DNA from 3 places in the Butyrivibrio hungatei genome. Region 2 is predicted to be linked to each of the others. Evidence: predicted binding sites of a transcription regulator. Region 2 holds the regulator's gene; each other region holds the start of a gene.

Region 1 (3,287 bases), 650 kb from region 2:
AAAGGCATGGGAGAGTAATATTTACGTCTTCGCTCATGGAAATGGCTGTGTTGCAGTACTTTAGATTGTTAAGGAGCAGCTCTTTTGATATGAGCTTCATGCATCTTGACATAGTCACAGGGCGGATCTCTGCACCAAGGAGACCTTCACAGATCTTATCGAGGTCCTGTCTGAAATATACGCCAGGTTTAAGTGTCTGGGTTTCTTTTCTTCTTTCGTTGTTTTTTTCAACAATATAATTACTTGAGATGATTTCTGATGTGGCAAAAGAACTGTCGGTGAGAGCATAGAGAGATTCCGCCATTTCAGTATCTACCCAGTCGTCACTGTCAACGTAACATAGATAATCTGAAGTAGCGGCTTTGGAACCACAGATCCAGGCTGACATGAGACCACCATTTTCCTTGTGAATCACTCTTACGCGGGAATCTTTGGCAGCGTAGTCGTCGCACATCTTTGGACATATGCCATCTGTAGAGCCATCATCAACGAGGATTATCTCTATATCTGAAAGAGTCTGATCTAAGACAGACTCCACGCATTTATCTAAGTATTTAGATGTATTATAGATCGGGATAATAAAGCTTATCTTGGACATTTGTTATTCTCCACTTCTTTGTTAGCTTTTTTGCCAAGCTAAATATATACTACCACAAAACTGTTGCTGGTAACATTTTCATGGAAACAATGGCGTATTTAGAGTAAAATTATATGTAGAGAAAGTATTAAACTCACTTTGGAGGTGCAAGGTATGGGCAAGGTTTTTCACGTTGACAAACAGATTGCAAACAAAAATGTGGAGGATTCAATAACAGAGTGGACCAAGGTCGTTAAGTATGGTGATATCAACGCTGAGAACAGACTTTTTGGTGGAACACTTATGGCGTGGATAGATGAGGTTGCAGGTACAGTTGCCATGAGACATTCAGGCAATCCTATAGCAACAGCAGCGATCGATAACATGCAGTTTAAACAGGGAGCACTTCTTGGAGATGTGCTTGTTATGATCGGCAAGATCACATATGTGGGCAAGACTTCTATGGAGGTTCGCGTAGATACTTATGTTGAGGATGTTAAGACTGGTATGAGACATGTCCTTAACAGGGCTTACCTCACAGAAGTGTGCATCGATCACGATGGATCACCATGTACAGTGCCTTATGGACTTAATGTCAAAACAGAAAATGAAAAGGCTGAGTGGGAAGGGGCTATCAAGAGACGCGAGCTTCGTAAACAGCGCAGAATGGAAGGCTTCTAAAAATTCTTTTTTATAGTATGAAAAGTTGGTAAAAATATTGTAATTGTAAGTTCGGAGTGTTAAACTTTTGTCATATGGCGAGAGTTTAACACTCTTTTTTCATATTTTATTTCGATCGAACAATTAAAACGGAGGTTTTTTATCATGAGTAAGAACTTTGATGACATTTTAGCTAAGCTCAAGACTGCCAGCACCAAGAAGATGTCTGTTGCTGTAGCACAGGACACACACGTACTTGAGGCAGTTAAGGTTGCTAAGGAGAGAGGAATCGTTGATTCTATCCTTGTTGGTGACAAGGAGCTGATCGAGGAGAAGGCAAAAGAGGTTGGAATGAACCTTGATGATTACGAGATCATCGATGTTAAGGATACAATCGAGGCTGCACGTACAGCAGTTTCACTTGTATCAAGCGGCAAGGCTGATATCTACATGAAGGGTGCCCTTGAGTCAAGAGATTTCCTTAAGAGCGTACTTGATAAGGAAGTTGGTCTTCGTACAGGTCGTCCTCTTTCACACGTTTGCGTATTTGAGATTCCTGGAATCGATCGTCTTTTATTCCTTACAGACGTTGCTTTCATGCCTTACCCAACACTTGAAGACAAGAAAGTCATCATTGAGTATACAGTAGATGTTGCAAGAGCCTGCGGCGTTGAGTGCCCTAAGGTTGCTCCACTTGCAGCAGTTGAAGTTGTTAACCCTAAGATGCCTGTTACTGTTGAGGCAGCAGAGCTTACAAGACTTAATGAAGAAGGTGAGATCAAGAATTGTATCGTTGATGGACCTCTTTCTATGGACCTTGCTATCGATCCAGAAGCTGCTAAGCACAAGGCTGGCGCTCTTGACAGAAAGATCGTAGGCGATGCCGACATCCTTCTTTTCCCAGATATCCACGCTGGAAACCTTACATACAAGACTATCGTAAGACTTGCAACTGTTAAGAATGGTAACATCCTCACAGGTACAAAGGCTCCAGTTATTCTTACATCAAGATCTGATTCTGTAGAAGTAAAGGTTAATTCTATCGCACTTGCAGCTGTTGTAGCAGCAAACAATAAAGGAGAATAATCATGATAAAGAGTTTGATCATTAACCCAGGTTCAACATCAACAAAGGTTGGTATCTTTGAGGATGAGACACTTGTAAAGGAAGAGACACTTAGACATAGCACAGAAGAAATCGAGAGCTATGCATCAATCATTGATCAGAAGGATTTCCGTAAGAATATCATTCTTGATTTCCTTAAGAAAGAGAACATTGATATCAAGTCATTCAACGTTATCGTTGGTAGAGGCGGACTTCTTCGTCCTATTCCAGGCGGTACATATGAGTGTACAGATGCTCTTTTAGAGGATCTTAGAAAGGGCGTTCAGGGTCAGCATGCTTCTAACCTTGGCGGTATCCTTGCTAGAGAGATCGGTGATGAGATCGGTGTTCCTTCATACATCGTAGATCCAGTAGTAGTAGATGAGATGGAGCCAGTTGCACGTATTTCAGGTGTTCCTGAGATCGAGCGTGTTTCTATCGACCATCCTCTTAACCAGAAGGCTGTTGCCAGAAGATATGCAAAAGAAATCGGCAAGAAGTATGACGAGATCAGCGTTATCGTTGTTCACATGGGCGGCGGTACATCAACTGGTGTTCACAAGAACGGCAAGATGGTAGATGTTTACGCAGCACTTAACGGTGATGGTGCATTCTCTCCAGAGAGAGCAAATGGCATCCCAGCTAAGGCTCTTGTAGATATGTGCTTCTCAGGTAAGTACACATATGATGAGATGAAAAAGAAGATTGTTGGTTACGGCGGACTTAACGCATACCTTGGAACTAACGATATGAGAGAAGTTAACAAGATGTGTGAAGAGGGCAACGAGAAGGCTATCCTTGTTCGTGAAGCTTTCATTTACCAGATCTGCAAGAACATTGGTGCTTGCGCTACTGTTCTTAAGGGTAAGGTTGACCAGATCATCCTTACAGGTGGTATTGCATATGGTCAGGTTATTACAGATGCTATCAAAGAGCGTGTAGATTG
Region 2 (3,287 bases):
TGCACTTAGTAAGGTCGCCGATCACGCAAAGACTCACAAGATAGCCTCTTTGCTTTAATAATCTGGCAATAACTGCTCCATCGCCGCCGTTATTCCCAACGCCAGCCATTACTAGAGCTCTGTACTTTCTCTTGCAATCCCTTGCCTTTATCCTTTCATCAATTACATCAGCTACCTTTAATGAAGCTCTTTCCATAAGGACCTGACTGGGAATTCCAAACACATCCGAGGTATTCCTGTCATAGATCTTCATTTCTCTGCTACTTACCGCATATTTCATACTGTCCCCCTTACCTGGTTAAGGTTCCTATGAAAAAAGAGTTGCAAAGCAACTCTTTTTAATTCTAATGAACTCATTCCACGTAATCTGATTCATTTCCTGCAAGTGGTCTACGAATAGGGTGTCTTCTATCAGGATCATATTTCATGTCAAAGATTTCGATAACTTCAGGTCCAAAGATCTGATGCATATAGGAATAGAGATTATAATTCTCCATCTCGGCTTCCTGAAGTTTGATAACGTTCTTTTTTAGCTCGACTCTGACCTGAGAGACCCACTCATCCATAGTCTTTATGTAATCAGTATTGTCATGAAGTGTCTCATAACAAACCTTCATGGTCTCCACCATAAGCTGATAATCTAGATCATAGATTTCTTTTGAAAGATCTAAAAGCTCATCCTCATGGGATGCAAGCTTATCATTGCACTCATTAATGAGCCTTGTTCTATCCTGAATTTCCTTCTCAATAGAAGCAGAGCCCCCAGATTTATTGGCCTGGTCCCTAAGAGGCATTATCTCACCAAGAAGCTTTTTCTTGATCTTCTTGATGTTCTTGGTCTCCGTCCTGATCTTGCCATCGCGCTCAACAAGTGCATTAAGCTCATCAGCCAGCTGCTCAATCTCTGGTGTCATCTCAGTCTGAGTAAAAAGCTGGTGCCACTTATTGTCCAATGTCAAAATAGGAATGCTCTTACCCTCCAGGGCTCTGGAGTAGACTTCATCATTCTTTGCCATTATTATCTCTCACCGTTTAATCGTTATTTTCGTATCTGTTTATATTATACGATAGTTTCATCAAACTGTCAGATAAATGTACATTTTCTACCTGAATATTGTTAGGAACATCCAGATCAACATGAGCAAAGTTCCATATTGCCTTAATGCCGCATTCTACAAGCTTGTGGGCCATAGGAACTGCCTGCTCCTTAGGAATAGTAAGAACTGCAATCTCAATCTTGTTCTTTTTAACAAAATCTTCCATCTCCTCAATAGGACGAACCTCTACATCTCTGATCATTGTGCCGTAGAGTTCTGGATTACAGTCGAACGCGCCCTTAAATACAAATCCTCTTCTGGTAAAATTGGTATATCCTGCAATTGCCTTACCAAGATGACCAGTACCAATAATAACAAGACTATGCTGCTTGTCTATACCAAGGATCTTACTGATCTCATCGTACAGATAATTAACATTATAGCCATAACCCTGCTGACCAAAACCACCAAAGTTATTAAAATCCTGTCTTATCTGAGAAGCAGTTACCTTCATGATGTCGCTAAGTTCTTGAGAAGAGATCCTTTCAACTCCTTTTTCCTTGAGATCTCCCAAGTATCTAAAATATCTAGGAAGTCTGCCAATGACTGCCTGAGAAATTTCTTTATCTGCCATACCCCGCTCCTTGAAAAGTTATATATTTAAAAAATGTTTGTTAATTATTCAACAATACAATTATAATCACAGCTATAGGGCATGTCAATTGAAGCAGCGCTTGATTTTATCAATTTTTAAGCATTATTTTCTGGATAAAAGAAATGTCTATTTCTTGCTCTGGTTCAAACTCGTCTGATGAAATATATCTGTATATATTCATAAGCAGTGCCCTTGCCTCTGGATGTTCCAGCAAATTATGTAATCCCATAGAGGAAGCAAGTACCTTGCCCTTTAAGCATTTTGCTTCAAAAAGCATACTCATAGGCCTTAAATACATATATGAATCCATCTCAGTTATGATGGAAGTGATATATTCCGGCATAATAAATGCTCTTTGGCTTGCCATAGGCCACCACTGCCACTGACTATAATTATTTGTCGGGAAGTCCTTAAATATCGGATGTTCCTTGTTTATCAGCTGTCCCATGCTGCCTTCCTGCTCCTTGAACATGTCAGCACACCAAAAATCCGGTGAAAACTGGCACTTAATGGATGAAGGAATGGCATCTGCGGTAGAATCCGGTGAAAGGTACACTATCCCGCCATTTTCAAGAACTTCTATTGCCTTGTCATCAAAAGCTCTGGTCTCATAAACATTTTCAGGGCTCTGAATGTCTTTTAGGAACTCTTTTTGATAAACCCAGATAGGATAAGTGTTTTCAATATCTGTGTTCTCTAAATATGCGATGATCAAAAGCTCCCTGGCTTTTTTATCTGATAATGATCCGGATAAAGAAAAATCGATCTTTCCAATCTCAGTAAGCTCTCCCACTTTGCAGCATGCATTTTCGCTTATCTTATATTCTTCGAGCACCTTATCATCAGCAGCATCCACAAGTTTTACCTTAAAGGTACCTTCAAGTGCCTTCTTGCCATAGTTTGCGATCTTTACTAGAGCTGTAACACTCTCATCATCTGTGTAGGTGTACTTTGGCAAAAGAACTAGCGGCAACGCCTCTCTATAGAATGCCCTGAACTTCTCTGCCTTGGCAAAGTCATACTTTTTGGGTTCAAGATGAGAATTCATCATGCCAACAAGGGCTGTGCCCTGCCCAGGGAAGTCCTGAATTCCAAGAAGTGATAAGCCTGACATATCTGGAGTTCTAAGAACAGACTCAACTTCTTCCCTATAGCAAAGTCTTGAAAGCTCGCCCGTAGCCTCTACATATTTGTCCCAATCCCTAAGGATTCCGACCTTATCAGCATGTTCCTTTACAAGCTTTAGATTTACAGGATCTGTAACCCCTTTAAAATCTTCAAGCTCATTAAAATCAGGTAAAACCTCGTACTGACCTACTTCAAAGCCAAATATTGGCTTTTTATACTCATTTCTGATCTGGGCTGTCACCTTACTAAAATCTTGAGAAGCTGATGGATACTCGTTATTTAAAAAGCCTATCATTCCGGGAGATGTAGCTCTTAACATATCCTTGTAATAGCCCATGGATGTATAGAAATCACTATCTTTGTTATAGCCCTTTTCTCCGTAAAAAACATTTGACCCCCAGGCAAAAAGTCTGGTATCATCAATGTCCTTTGCCATTTTTACCAGCTCGATCATAACCCTCGTGCCA
Region 3 (3,287 bases), 1.1 Mb from region 2:
GTAAGCCTTATGGAGCACTCAGTCCATGAAACCCTCAAGAAGAACAGCTATCTTTTCAGAGAGGGAGAGGCAGTTGACTCCATATGTATAATAAGAAAAGGAAGAGTTAAACTTTGTCGATATGATTCTCTTGGTCGTGAACAGATCATTACCATATTGGCAGATCATGATATCATTTGGGAAGGCATGTTCCTTGACGGAAGCGTCTATCCATATTCTGCAGTGTGCCTTACCAATGCGTCTATCTGTCTCATTCACAGAGACGATTTCATAAAGGTGGTTGATAATCCAACTGCCGCCATGAACATCATAATTCTTCTCAGCAAAAAGCTTCATGATGCTAATGAGAGAAATATGCTGTTATCTACCAAAGACCCCATGGCAAGACTTGCAGGCTTTTTGATGTACAGAGTAGACAGAAGCCCTAGTGACGATATTGTGCTCAAACTCGATGACATAGCAGCAAGCGTGAGCCTTCGAACAGAGACAGTTTCTAGGAAGCTTCGCGAAATGGAAAAGATGCACCTTATTGAGAGACTTGGACATGCAAGGATAAAGGTGCTTGATAGAGATACTTTGCGGGAGATTTATATTTCCCAGTGATTTAGATTGGAGTTTTTATGATTAAAGGAGCTATTCATTCTATAGAGACCTTTGGTTCTGTAGATGGACCTGGAATTAGATTTATTGTATTCCTCAAAGGATGCAATCTTAGATGTAAATATTGCCACAACGTAGATACCTGGGATCCGCACTCAGAAGACATGAGAACAGCAGATGAGATTCTGGATTTTGCTGAAAGATATCGTAGCTACTGGGGTGAAGAAGGTGGAATAACTGTAAGTGGTGGAGAGCCACTTCTTCAGATTGATTTCCTTATTGACTTGTTCAAAAAGGCTAAGGAGCGAGGTATCAACACTTGTATTGATACAGCAGTGCAGCCATTCACTAAGGAAGAACCATTCTTTTCAAAGTTTGAAGAGCTTATGAAATATACAGATCTGCTCCTTGTTGATATCAAGCATATCAATAGAGAAGAGCACATTAAGCTCACAGGACTTCCTAATGATAATATCAAAGAGTGTTTTGAATATCTTGATCAGATAGGTAAGCCAATCTGGATCCGACACGTATTGGTTCCAGGAATTACAGACAACGATGAATATTTAAGAGAGACCAGAAAATTTATTGAGAAATTTTCTAATATAAAGAGAATAGATGTGCTTCCATACCACTCAATGGGACAGATGAAGTTCAAAGAACTTGGAATTCCATATCAGCTTGAAGGTGTTGAATCACCAACAACAGAGCGCGTTGAGAACGCCAGAGCAATTTTAAACGGAAAAAAGAACTGATTTTATCGGTTCTTTTTTTATTTCTGTGAAACTTTTGTGAAAAGTGAAAAAAATAATAAAACTTGATTTCAATCAATGTTTGAACAAATTGTAAATGATAATATGACTTCCGGTAGATAATAGTGATAAATAATTAACAAACAATTGTTAGTTTTGAAAGGAGATATACCATGAACGAAGCATGGAGAGGTTTTAAAGGAACCCACTGGCTGGATGACGTTAATGTAAGAGACTTCATCCAGAATAACTACACACAGTATGATGGAGATGAGAGCTTCCTTGCTGATGCTACAGATGCTACTAACAAGCTCTGGGGCAGATTACAGGAGCTTCAGAAAGAAGAGAGAGAAAAGGGCGGCGTACTTGAGTGCGAGACAGAAGTTGTATCTAGCCTTACAGCATATGGCCCTGGCTACATCGACGAGTCTATGAAGGATCTTGAGAAGATCGTTGGTCTTCAGACAGACAAGCCTCTTAAGAGAGCATTCATGCCTTACGGCGGAATCAAGATGGCTGAGGAAGCTGCTGAGACTTACGGATACAAGGTAAACGAGAAGTTCCACAAGATCTTCACAGAGTACCACAAGACTCACAACCAGGCTGTATTTGATGCTTACACACCTGAGATGAGAGCTGCTAGACACAGCCACATCGTAACAGGTCTTCCAGATACATACGGCCGTGGACGTATCGTAGGCGACTACAGAAGAGTTGCTCTTTACGGTATTGATTTCCTTATCGCTAAGAAGCAGGAAGATTACAACAACTGCGGCGATGGCACAATGCTTGACCATATCATTCGTCAGAGAGAAGAGATCTCAGAGCAGATCAGAGCTCTTAAAGGAATGAAGGAAATGGCTGCTGTATACGGATTCGATATTTCACAGCCAGCTAAGAACGCAAAAGAAGCTATTCAGTGGCTTTACTTTGGATATCTTGCAGCTATCAAGACTCAGAACGGTGCTGCTATGTCTGTTGGACGTGTTTCAACATTCCTTGATATCTATATTGAGAGAGATCTTAAAGAGGGAACACTTACAGAGTCAGAGGCTCAGGAGCTTATCGACCACATGACAATGAAGTTCAGAATGGTTAAGTTTGCTCGTATCCCTTCATACAACAACCTCTTCTCAGGAGACCCAGTATGGGCAACACTTGAGGTTGGTGGACTTGGTATGGATGGTCGTCACATGGTTACAAAGAACGACTACAGATTCCTCCACACACTTGAGAACATGGGACCTTCACCAGAGCCTAACCTTACTGTTCTTTATACATCAAAGCTTCCAGCTACATTCAAGAAGTATGCTGCTAAGATTTCTGTTACAACATCTTCAATCCAGTACGAGAACGATGATGTTATGAGACCTATCTGGGGCGATGACTACAGCATCTGCTGCTGCGTATCTGCTACACAGACTGGTAAAGAGATGCAGTTCTTCGGTGCTAGAGCAAACCTTGCTAAGTGTCTTCTTTACGCTATCAACGGTGGTAAGGACGAGAAGTTCCTCACAAAAGATGGTAAGCACATGCAGGTTGGACCAGAGATGGCTCCTATCACATCAGAAGTTCTTGACTATGATGAAGTTATGCACAAGTATGACATCATGATGGATTGGCTTGCAGGACTCTATGTAAACATCCTCAACCTTATCCAGTACATGCATGACAAGTACTACTACGAAGCAGCTGAGATGGCTCTTATCGATACAAACGTAAGACGTACATTCGCTACAGGTATCGCTGGTTTCTCACACGTTGTAGATTCACTTTCAGCTATTAAGTATGCAAAGGTTTCAACTGTTCGTGATGAGTCTGGTCTTGTAGTTGATTACAAGATCGAGGGAGACTTCCCAAGATACGGTAACGATGATGAGAGAGCTGATGAGATCGCTGTATGGCTTCTTAAGACATTCATGAAGAAGATCGAGA

Evidence for each region. The regulator Rex, encoded in region 2, represses fermentation and respiration genes when NADH is low (regulators of the CRP and FNR family bind a similar motif). The targets are predictions, from matches to a motif close to ATTGTTAANTANTTAACAAT.
Region 1: the regulator Rex is predicted to act here: its motif matches at 1,314-1,333, upstream of ptb (phosphate butyryltransferase).
Region 3: the regulator Rex is predicted to act here: its motif matches at 1,477-1,496, upstream of pflB (formate C-acetyltransferase).

What each region holds. Positions count from the first base shown of each region.
Region 1 is NZ_CP017831.1:644,011-647,297, forward strand. Features, by position in the region: gene bhn_RS03410 (glycosyltransferase family 2 protein) at 1-598, opposite strand, end outside; gene bhn_RS03415 (acyl-CoA thioesterase) at 752-1,258, shown strand; gene ptb (phosphate butyryltransferase) at 1,403-2,323, shown strand; gene buk (butyrate kinase) at 2,326-3,287, shown strand, end outside.
Region 2 is NZ_CP017831.1:1,292,730-1,296,016, reverse strand. Features, by position in the region: gene bhn_RS06200 (NAD(P)H-hydrate dehydratase) at 1-280, opposite strand, end outside; gene bhn_RS06195 (hypothetical protein) at 354-1,016, opposite strand; gene bhn_RS06190 (redox-sensing transcriptional repressor Rex) at 1,033-1,671, opposite strand; gene bhn_RS06185 (glycoside hydrolase family 2 TIM barrel-domain containing protein) at 1,781-3,287, opposite strand, start outside.
Region 3 is NZ_CP017831.1:143,061-146,347, forward strand. Features, by position in the region: gene bhn_RS01115 (Crp/Fnr family transcriptional regulator) at 1-603, shown strand, start outside; gene pflA (pyruvate formate-lyase-activating protein) at 621-1,355, shown strand; gene pflB (formate C-acetyltransferase) at 1,526-3,287, shown strand, end outside.